3 regions of the Pannonibacter anstelovis genome follow, and region 3 is predicted to be linked to each of the others. Evidence: riboswitches for the same ligand, from Rfam matches in the RefSeq annotation. Region 3 holds a riboswitch; each other region holds the start of a gene.
The links. A riboswitch is a leader RNA that binds a small molecule or an ion and turns the genes downstream of it on or off. The one in region 3 is predicted to bind cobalamin.
Positions count from the first base shown of each region.

Region 1 (3,266 bases), on a different contig from region 3:
ACATAGTCAAGGGAGATCCTATTTTCGCTGCGCTTTGCAAGAAATGAACAGAACGCCAATTTAACAACAGAGGCCAAATTTATGACGTCCATGACAGATGCCGTTGCCGGCGCCCGCGCCCACATCGAGGCTGCGCTCGTTGCCAGGGCAACTTCCGACACAGCCTTCCGCGAGCTGCTGAAGAGCAATCCGCATGCCGCCATCCGCGACATGTTCGGCAATGACCCGATCCCATCGATGAAGATCAGCGTCGTCGAGGAACAGGCCGGCGAAGTGCTTCTCGTACTGCCGCGCTCCATCGCCGAAGACGAGCTGCCGGATGAGCTTCTGGACTATGCGTCCGGCGGAAATCTGCACAAGTGCTTGAGCGATATAGGTTTCTTTACCCCAATCGAAGGCCGTGGCATCAGGTTCTAAGGGAGACGATCATGAGCGAAATCACAGCCTATCCGTTCGAGAAGGCTCGCGCCGTTCTTGAGGCCGAGCTTCGCAAGAAGGCAGAAACTGACACTGCCTTCCGCAGCGCCCTTCTGAACGATCCGCATGCAGTACTTGTGGAATTGCTTGGCACGGATCCGGTCCCGAGCCTTGCGATCCGGGTCCTGGAAGAAGCTCCCGGAGAGATCGTGCTGGTGCTTCCGCGCCGCATCGAGGCAGATGAACTGCCGGACGAATTGCTCGATTATGCAGCCGGCGGCGCCTACAAGGGCTGCAAGGGCGATGGCTGGACGCAGGACAAGCTGCGCCGCATTGGCTACGACCCATTCTGATCCACGCCTTTGCATGGAGGCCGGGAGTTCCCCGGCCTCTTTTCATGCCAAAGGCTCAGCCCGCCACATGAAGCCTTGCGTTGAACAGCGGGCTGCCGCTGAGCTGCTTCAGAGCCTTTGCGCCCGCCAGCACGCCGAGGTCCACCAGCGGCTCCAGAATGATCACGGTCATGTAAGCCGCACCGAAGCTGGCCACATCAGCGAGGTTCTCAGTGGAGAAACCGTGGCCATAGACGGCCCAGAAGGCCACCCAGGCAACAATGCCGCCCTGATAGGCGGTGGAAAGCGCCAGCGCCTGCGAATATTTCAGGTCCACATACGGTGTCGACGGCGCAATGATTCGCTTTGCCAGCAGGCTGATGCCAAAGAGAGGCACCAGCAGCGTGGTGACATTCATGCCGTATTGCGGCAGGTCGAAGGGTGCAAAGAACAGGCCCTGCATCAGCAGACCGGCGGCTAGCCCGATGGCAGCAGCCCCTGCCCCGAACAGCAGCAGCAGTGTAGAGCCGAGAATCAGATGCACCTCGGACACGCCCACGGGGTGATGCGGCAGCACCTCGAAGAAGCAAAACACGAGCGCAGTGGTCATGATGCTGCGCAGGAGAAGCGGAATGGCACCGCCATTGGTCCGCAGGTCGTCAACGGCGAGTTTTGCTGCAAGCCCGAAAGCCGTTGCCGCTGTGCCATAACTCAGGATGATTTTCGCGCCTTCAACGACGCCTTCTTCGATATGCATGCTCGTTCCTTTCTGCGCCCGCCGCGCATTGGACTGGATTGGGCTTTGCGCCCGGTCATGTGATGGACAGGTATCCTGGCTTACGGTTCACCGCTTCGCCTGCCTTCCCAGCCCTTGCGGGGCCAGTGGCATAGAGGCATCGCTCGCCGTTTACAGTTGCGGGGGCAGCCGGGGAATCAGGCCTTGCACGATGTGCGGGCCCTCACCCCGTTCCCTGTTTTTTGCCGTAGCAGCATCTGTCTGCGCGGCCCATCAGCTTCACTCTAGCCCAGATAGAAACAATGCCATAGCATTTGTGCGTTCATGCATGTCTTTCCACATACCGGCAAAAAGTATGAGCCAGGCGCATCAAAGCGCCGTGAAATCGCCCGCTTTGACAGATCATTTCACAAAGCCGTTATGCTGGAGTAGTTTACCATGCATCATCGATAGCCGCGTTCCAGCCAAAGACCTGTGTGTGACGCAGGTCACGGACCTTTATGGCAAGGTTGGGACATGGTTCCGGCGGTTTAGATTTCAGTTCTCAATCTGGAGCTTCAAATGCGATCCTTTCTGATGCGTGGTGTCAGTGTCTCCGTCATGGCCTTGGCGCTGACCCACGGTGCGCTGGCTTTCGAGGCGACCGGCAACGATGTTGCCGATGCCTTCCTGTCACGGGTAGAGGCCGGCAATGTAAAGGTCGTGTCGGTCGGCAGCGTTTCCGAAGATGGCGATCAGGTAACCCTTGAGGATGTCGCCCTTGAAGGCAAGACACCGGAAGATGGTTCCGGCACCATCGGCATCATCACCCTGACCAACGGTGAAGAAAAGTCAGATGGGACGATGAGCCTTGATGGCGTCGCCATCGAGGAAGCCGTGCTTGAAGACAAGGACGGCGCATCTGTGTCGATGGCATCGCTGACCCTGACAGGTGTGGTTCTTCCGCCTGCTGACGGGTCCAAATCCTTCGAGGAAACTGCAGATTACAACACCATCGAGGCTGAAGGTATCGAGATCGCCGAAGGTGACGTTACCAAGGCCTCGCTGGACACCGTCTATGCTGCGATCAACAGCCGCGAAGGCAATCTGCCAACCTCGGGCGAACTGAACATGACGGGTATCGCCATTGCGGTTTCAGAGCTTGACGCAGGCACTGCCAAGCAGCTCACCGATCTTGGCTATGAGACCGTGAATGCCGAAGTGGCGGCAGAGTTCAAGTGGGATCCGGTCACCGGTGTGCTTGACCTGCCGAGGCTCGACATGACCGCAGCTGAAATGGGCGGCGTCGCCCTGGCTGTGCAGATCGGCGGCCTGACCAAGGAAGTGGCCGAGAAGCTGGAAGCAGCCAAGGACAACAGCGACGAAGCCATGGCTATCCTGCAGGGCCTGACGCTGAACTCCATGCGCCTGCGCTTCGACAACGGCTCGATCGTCGACCGCCTCCTCGACCAGCAGGCCAAGACTGCAGGATCGGACCGAGCCGCAGTCGTTAGCCAGCTCAAGACCGGCCTGCCGATGATGCTCGCCCTGCTTCAGAACCCGGAGTTCCAGGCCAAGGTGGCAGCTGCTGCCGGCGAATTCCTGGACAACCCCGTGTCACTGCAGGCTGACGCCAAGCCGGCAGCTCCTGTTTCCGTCGCGCAGATCTTCGGAACGGCAGTCATGGCACCGCAGGGCCTGCCGCAGATCCTTGGGATCGACGTCACGGCCAACAAGAAATAAGCGCCGTTTGACGGTCCCGCGCCGGCCGATGGGTTCCCGCGATGGCAGCCCATCAATGG
Region 1 is NZ_JBAKBF010000001.1:212,421-215,686, reverse strand. It holds gene V6L75_RS00975 (NHLP leader peptide family natural product precursor) at 1-47, shown strand, start outside; gene V6L75_RS00970 (NHLP leader peptide family natural product precursor) at 82-417, shown strand; gene V6L75_RS00965 (NHLP leader peptide family RiPP precursor) at 429-770, shown strand; gene V6L75_RS00960 (energy-coupling factor ABC transporter permease) at 826-1,506, opposite strand; cobalamin riboswitch at 1,555-1,774, opposite strand; gene V6L75_RS00955 (hypothetical protein) at 2,047-3,207, shown strand.
Region 1: it holds a riboswitch for cobalamin, as region 3 does, so the genes downstream of both, V6L75_RS00960 (energy-coupling factor ABC transporter permease) here and cobU (bifunctional adenosylcobinamide kinase/adenosylcobinamide-phosphate guanylyltransferase) in region 3, are expected to answer to the same signal.

Region 2 (3,266 bases), on a different contig from region 3:
GATCAACACCATCAATTCCATCGTGGGTGTTGACCTTGACCGCATGGCGCCAACGCCGACCATTGACGGCAAGGGCTCGCACGGGGGCTATTGCGGCCCGGCGGTGAAGCCGATTGCCCTCAACATGGTGGCGGAAATCGCCCGTGATCCGGAAACCTATGGCCTGCCCATATCCGGCATCGGCGGCGTCACCACCTGGCGCGATGCGGCAGAGTTCATTGCCCTCGGCGCCGGCAACGTGCAGGTCTGCACCGCCGCCATGACCTATGGCTTCAAGATCGTCGAGGAGATGATCGAGGGGCTGAAGGACTGGATGGGCGGGGCCGGTTACGAGCGGATTTCGGACTTCTCAGGCCGTGCAGTGCCCAATGTCACCGACTGGCGCTACCTCAACCTCAACTACATCGCCAAGGCGAAGATCGACGAGGACCTCTGCATCAAGTGTGGCCGCTGCCACATCGCCTGCGAGGACACCTCGCATCAGGCGATCACCAGCATGGTGGACGGGGTACGCAAGTTCGAAGTGATCGACGAGGAATGCGTCGGCTGCAATCTCTGCGTCTCGGTCTGCCCGGTGGAAAATTGCATCACCATGGAACCAATGGCCACCGGAACCGTTGATCCGCGGACGGGCCGTACCGTCTCTGGGGACTATGCCAACTGGACGACACATCCGAACAACCCCAGCGCCCGCATCGCCGCCGAGTGACGGAGCCACCGGGGAGCTTTGCTCAACGGGAATTGTTCGAACACTGCGGCGCCTGAGCGTTCCAAGTCTTGATGCGTCAGCATCTTAGGACTTGGCGTAAAGGCAGAGACTTGCGACGGCACCCCAGCCCCCGGGATGCCGTTCACCCCAGCTCGATGAGAGGCGACTCCCCCGGCTGCCGGCATAGGCAGCCGGGGATTTTTTTGTCCTTACGAAGCCATATATTGTAATGTTATCTTATAACATATATCACTACCCCAGTATGAAAACCTGTTCCGGATTTATGACGATGGAGCTTGACAGGAAGGACGGCGGATTTGATCATCTGCGGCGATGGTTCCCGGCTGGCAAAGCCTTGGCCGGGTGAAAAGGGAACACGGTACGGTGTAGCCAACAGGCGCCAAGTCCGTGACTGCCCCCGCAACTGTAGGCGGCGAGCGACCCCGGGTGATCCACTGTTCCACCGAGGAACGGGAAGGACCGGGCAAGCGGCGACCCGCAAGTCAGGAGACCTGCCATCACAACAGACCTCAAACCGCCGGGCGGGGTGTCCCGGAAGGAGCATGTCCATGACCATTCAGGGACCGGCCTTGGCCGGAACACCTGCGCCTGCGCCTATGCAGCAGGCCATCCCGAAGACGGAAGGCCCCTCCCCTTCCCATTATCTCACGATCTGCGTTACATGCCGCGACAAGGAGACCGGCGAACGGCCCGGGCATGATCTAGGCACAGCCCTTGCCAGCGCGCTGCAGGCCGATACGGACTGGTCCGTCTCAGGCGTTGAATGCATGGCCGCCTGTGGCCAGCCCTGCACTGTCGCCCTGACCGCACAGTTCAAGACCGGCTGGCTGTTCGGGCACCTGACGCTGGAAGACGTGCCGGACATTGCCGCTTTTGCCCGCCAGTATCACGGTCTGGCCGATGGCTGGTGCAAGGCATCCGAGCGTCCGGGCCGGATGGCGAAGACGGCGCTGGCCCGCATTCCCGCACCCGGCCGCACAACCACCTTCAGGCCCGGCACGTGAGCGCGCCTTTCTTCGAGGCTGATAACCTCGGCTGGGGGCCGCGCGGAAACCTCACGCTCCTCTCCGGGATCAGCTTCACCGTCAATCAGGGTGAGATGCTGGCCATTTGCGGTGCCAATGGGGCGGGAAAATCGTCGCTGCTGCGACTGCTTTACCGCTTCCACAAGCCGCAGACAGGTGACGTGCGGCTGGAGGGCACGAGCCTTTGGGCCATGTCCAGCCGTGACACGGCCCGCCGCATTGCCGTGGTACTGCAGGAGCAGCCGACGGATTTTGCCCTGACCGTGCGCCAGATCGTCAGCCTCGGCCGCCTGCCGCATCAGCGCGGACTTGCGGCAGCAGGAGCGCGTGACGGCGAGGTGGTGGAGCATGCCCTGGCCCGGCTGCATCTGACGGCGCTGAGCGAGCGCTCCTTCGGCACCCTGTCCGGCGGCGAGCGCCAGCGTGTGCTGGTGGCCCGTGCGCTGGCGCAGGAGCCGCGCCTGCTGATCCTTGATGAGCCGACGAACCATCTCGATATCCGCCACCAGCTGGAGCTGATGGCCCTGCTGCGCGGCCTGCCGCTGACGGTGATCACCACCCTGCATGACCTGACGCTGGCCGCAGAGCATGCTGACCGGGTGCTGCTGCTCGCCAACGGCACCGTGCTCGCCATGGACAGGCCGGAAGCGGCGCTGACCGAAGCCAATATCGCCGGGGCTTTCTCCGTCCGTTCACGGATCGATACCTCCGGCCATTCCCCCCGTTTTTCCTTTCACTTGTGAGATCTGACCGATGCGTATAGCCCTTGCTTTCGCCGCCCTTCTGGCCACCACCGCCAGCGCCTTTGCCTATCCGGTGACGGTGAAAAGCTGCAACCGCGATGTCACCTTTGACGCCGCCCCCACACGCGCCATCTCCAATGACGTGAACCTCACCGAAATGATGCTGGTGCTGGGCCTGACGGACCACATGGCCGGTTACACCGGCGTGTCCGGCTGGAAGACGCTGGACCCGGAGATGCGCGAAGGCGTGAAGGAGCTGCCGGAACTCGCCGAAAAATACCCCACCAAGGAAGTGCTGCTGGGTGCGGAAGCCGATTTCTATTTCGCAGGCTGGAACTACGGCATGAAGGTGGGCGGCGAGGTGACGCCGGAAACGCTAGCCCCCTTCGGTATCAAGGTCTATGAGCTGACCGAAAGCTGCATCCACATCGGCCCCAGGGAGAAGATCTCCATGGCCGACATGTACAACGATCTTCTGAACCTCGGGACGATCTTCGGCGTCGAGGACAAGGCCAGGGCGCTGGTCGCCGGTTACGAGGCAAAGCTTGCCGAAGTGACCGCCAGGGTAAAGGAGCCGGGCAAGGAGCCGCTGCGCGTCTTCGTCTATGACAGCGGCGAGGACACGCCCTTCACCGCAGGCCGCTATGCCATGCCCACCGCCCTCATCGAGGCCGCAGGCGGGCGCAACATCATGGATGATCTCGACAAGAGCTGGGCCACCGTCGCCTGGGAGCCGGTGATCGAGCGCAACCCGGAAGTGGTCGTTAT
Region 2 is NZ_JBAKBF010000007.1:31,968-35,233, reverse strand. It holds gene preA (NAD-dependent dihydropyrimidine dehydrogenase subunit PreA) at 1-709, shown strand, start outside; cobalamin riboswitch at 1,027-1,243, shown strand; gene V6L75_RS12185 (DUF1636 domain-containing protein) at 1,279-1,734, shown strand; gene V6L75_RS12180 (ABC transporter ATP-binding protein) at 1,731-2,498, shown strand; gene V6L75_RS12175 (ABC transporter substrate-binding protein) at 2,509-3,266, shown strand, end outside.
Region 2: it holds a riboswitch for cobalamin, as region 3 does, so the genes downstream of both, V6L75_RS12185 (DUF1636 domain-containing protein) here and cobU (bifunctional adenosylcobinamide kinase/adenosylcobinamide-phosphate guanylyltransferase) in region 3, are expected to answer to the same signal.

Region 3 (3,266 bases):
CTGTGCCAGCTGCCAGCCGTCAGCGCCTCGTCCTGCTGCTGGCTCTGGCCTGTCTTGCCGCCCTCACGCTCTTCTCCCTCACCAGCCAGCTGCATCCGGGTGGCCTCGCCGCCGGAGAACTGATCGAAGGGCGCTGGCCGCGTGTGCTGGCATCTGCCGCTGCCGGTGCGATGCTGGCGCTGGCTGGCGGGCTCATTCAGGCGATGACCGGCAATCCGCTGGCCAGTCCTGAAGGGCTGGGCGTCAGTTCGGGGGCAGGGCTCGGCATCACCGTGGCGCTGTTTTTGACCGGTTCCTTCTCTCCTCTCCTGCTGCTGGGGGGCGGAGCGGGCGGGGCGGTGCTCGCCTTCCTCTTCGTGCTGGCCATCACCCGCAAGTCCGGCCACGCACCCGGGCCGGTGCTGCTGGCCGGTGTTGCCATAGGCACATTTGCGGCTGCGCTCATATCCTTCATTCTGGCCAGCGGTGATCCGCGTGCGGTCTTCGTGCTGGCCTGGTCCATGGGGCCGACCTACCGCGCCGCCGGACTGACGGCCCTTGCCTCGCTGGCCATCCTGCTCGTTGTGCTGCTGGTGCTGCCGCTGATGGGGCGCTGGCTGGAGATTCTGCCGCTGGGCGACACCACAGCCCGGGCGCTGGGCCTGTCGCCCCGCCGCTCGCGCACCTTGCTTCTGGCGCTCTCGGCCCTGCTGACGGCTGCCGCCACGCTGATAACCGGCCCCCTTAGCTTCATCGGCCTCATCGCGCCCCATATCGCGGCCTCCGTGGCGCCGGGGCGTGCGCTGCTGCGGATTGCCTGTGCTGCGGCTATTGGCGCTGCTCTGATGGTCAGCGCCGACTGGCTGGGCCGCACGCTCGATTTTCCCTACGAGATCCCCGCCGGCATCCTCGCGTCCTTCATCGGCGGGCCGTATTTTCTCTGGCTGCTCTACCGCAGACCCGCGTGAGGCGCAGTCTGCCGCACAAACGCAAAAAGCCCTGCCGTTGCGGGCAAGTTTTGAATTTTATCTAGGGAAGAGAGAAGGTTGGCTCCGCGAGCAGGACTCGAACCTGCGACCATTCGATTAACAGTCGAACGCTCTACCAACTGAGCTATCGCGGATCACCAGAAGGGCAGTGCCCTTTGCGGTGGCGGCTGTGTGCGCCGCCGTCGGTGAGAGGCGTATAACAAAGGCCTTGAGCATTTGCCAAGCCCTTTCTTCAAGAAAGTTTTCCACAGGGCTGGCTTTGGCGGAAATCTGCGGTCTTTCAACGGCTTGGGCCAGTGGATAACCCATCCGCGCCGGTTCTTGCACCCGTTGCCCGGAATGTGGAGGGGGCTTTTGCGCCGCAGGCTTGCCCTAAGGGCGTCCTTGCTGCGCTGCCGCCAAGCCGTTACAAGGAGAGGATCAGGTTCCCCGGAGGGCCAAGCCCAAGGGGATGAAACGGGAATGCGGTGCGGAGCGACTCAATCCGGGGCTCCAAAGCCGCAGCTGCCCCCGCAACTGTCAGCGGAGAATCTTGCCGCCTCATGCCACTGCAAGGCCAGTCCTTGCGGGAAGGCGCGGCAAGGTGAAGACCCGCGAGCCAGGAGACCGGCCTGATGTTGTGCAACCCCAAGGCCGCCGGGTGGGCGGACCGGAGGACCTGACATGATTTCTACTCCCCCAGACTGGGCGGATGGCAGGGCGGATCGCGCCCGCGCGTCCGCAAGAGAGCCTGACGCTGCCATGCTGCAAGCCTGCGGCTGACCCATGGCGCAGGCTGAAGGGCAGGGGGCGGCAACTTCCGTTCTGGTGACGGGCGGCGCACGCTCCGGCAAGAGCAGATATGCAGAGCAGCTGATCCTCGAAAGCGGGCTTGAGCCTGTCTATGTGGCGACTTCCGCCGCTTGGGACGGGGAGATGGAAGCCCGCATCGGCCTGCACCGCGCACGGCGCGGGGTAGAGTGGCGCACCATTGAGGACAAGGGCGGCATCGGCGCGGAACTGACGGACGTGCTCCGGCGCGAAGCCCTGCCCGGACGTGCGGTGCTGGTCGATTGCCTGACGCTCTGGCTGACCAATCTGATGATGGCCGAAGCAGACCTTGCCGCCGCTACTCAGGCGCTTTGCGCGCTCGTGCCCAATCTGCCTGCGCCTGTTGTTTTCGTTTCGAATGAAGTGGGTCTTGGCATCGTGCCGGACAACGCCATGGCGCGTCAGTTCCGCGATGCGCAGGGCCGTCTCAATCAGGAGCTTGCTGCCGTCTGCAGCCGCGTGGTCTTTGTGGCCGCCGGTCTGCCGCTCGTGCTCAAGCCCTCCTCACAACCGGATATCTCTCTATGACCGATTTTCAGACCCCTGCCGTGGCCAAGATCCCGGCCACCATCGTCACCGGCTTTCTGGGCGCGGGCAAGACGACGCTCATCCGCAATCTCCTGACCAACGCGGACGGGCGGCGCATTGCGCTGATCGTCAACGAGTTCGGCGATATGGGCTTTGACGGCTCGCTGCTGGATGGCTGCGCCGATCCGTCCTGCTCTGCCGATGATGTGGTGGAGCTGACCAACGGCTGCATCTGCTGCACCGTGGCCGATGATTTCCTCCCAGCCATGGAAATGCTGCTGGCCCGCGAGACGCCGCCGGACCACATCGTCATCGAGACGTCAGGCCTTGCTCTGCCCCAGCCGCTGGTGCGGGCCTTTACCTGGCCCAGCGTCAAGACGCGGGTGACGGTGGATGGTGTTGTCACCGTGCTGGATGCGGCAGCTCTCGCCGAAGGGCGCATCGTGCTGGACGAGGAAGCCCTTGCCGCGCAGCGCGCTGCCGATGAAACGCTGGATCATGACAATCCGGTGGAAGAGCTTTTCCACGATCAGCTCGCCTGCGCCGATCTGGTGGTGCTGAACAAGGCCGATCTGGTCGATGATCACGCGCTAGAGCATATCCGCGAGCATATCGCAGAAGATGTGCGCGCCGGTGTCGAGATCATTGCAGCTGAAAAGGGTTCGCTGCCCATCGACGTGCTGCTGGGCCGCTCCTCCGCTGCGGAGGATGATCTGGCTGCCCGCCGTGCGCACCATCATCACCACCATCATGACGATGATGACCACGATCACGATCACGATCACGATGATGACCATGACCATGATCATGATCATGATCACCACCATGACGATTTCGAAAGCCATGTGGTCATGGCGCCGGAGTTTGCCTCGCTGAAGGACATCGAGGCTGTGGTGCTGCGGGCGATGGCGCTGAAGGGCGTGCTGCGCATCAAGGGCGCGGTGGCGGTCTCCGGCAAGG
Region 3 is NZ_JBAKBF010000006.1:219,767-223,032, reverse strand. It holds gene fhuB (Fe(3+)-hydroxamate ABC transporter permease FhuB) at 1-947, shown strand, start outside; tRNA gene V6L75_RS11715 (tRNA-Asn) at 1,027-1,102, opposite strand; cobalamin riboswitch at 1,374-1,597, shown strand; gene cobU (bifunctional adenosylcobinamide kinase/adenosylcobinamide-phosphate guanylyltransferase) at 1,734-2,306, shown strand; gene cobW (cobalamin biosynthesis protein CobW) at 2,303-3,266, shown strand, end outside.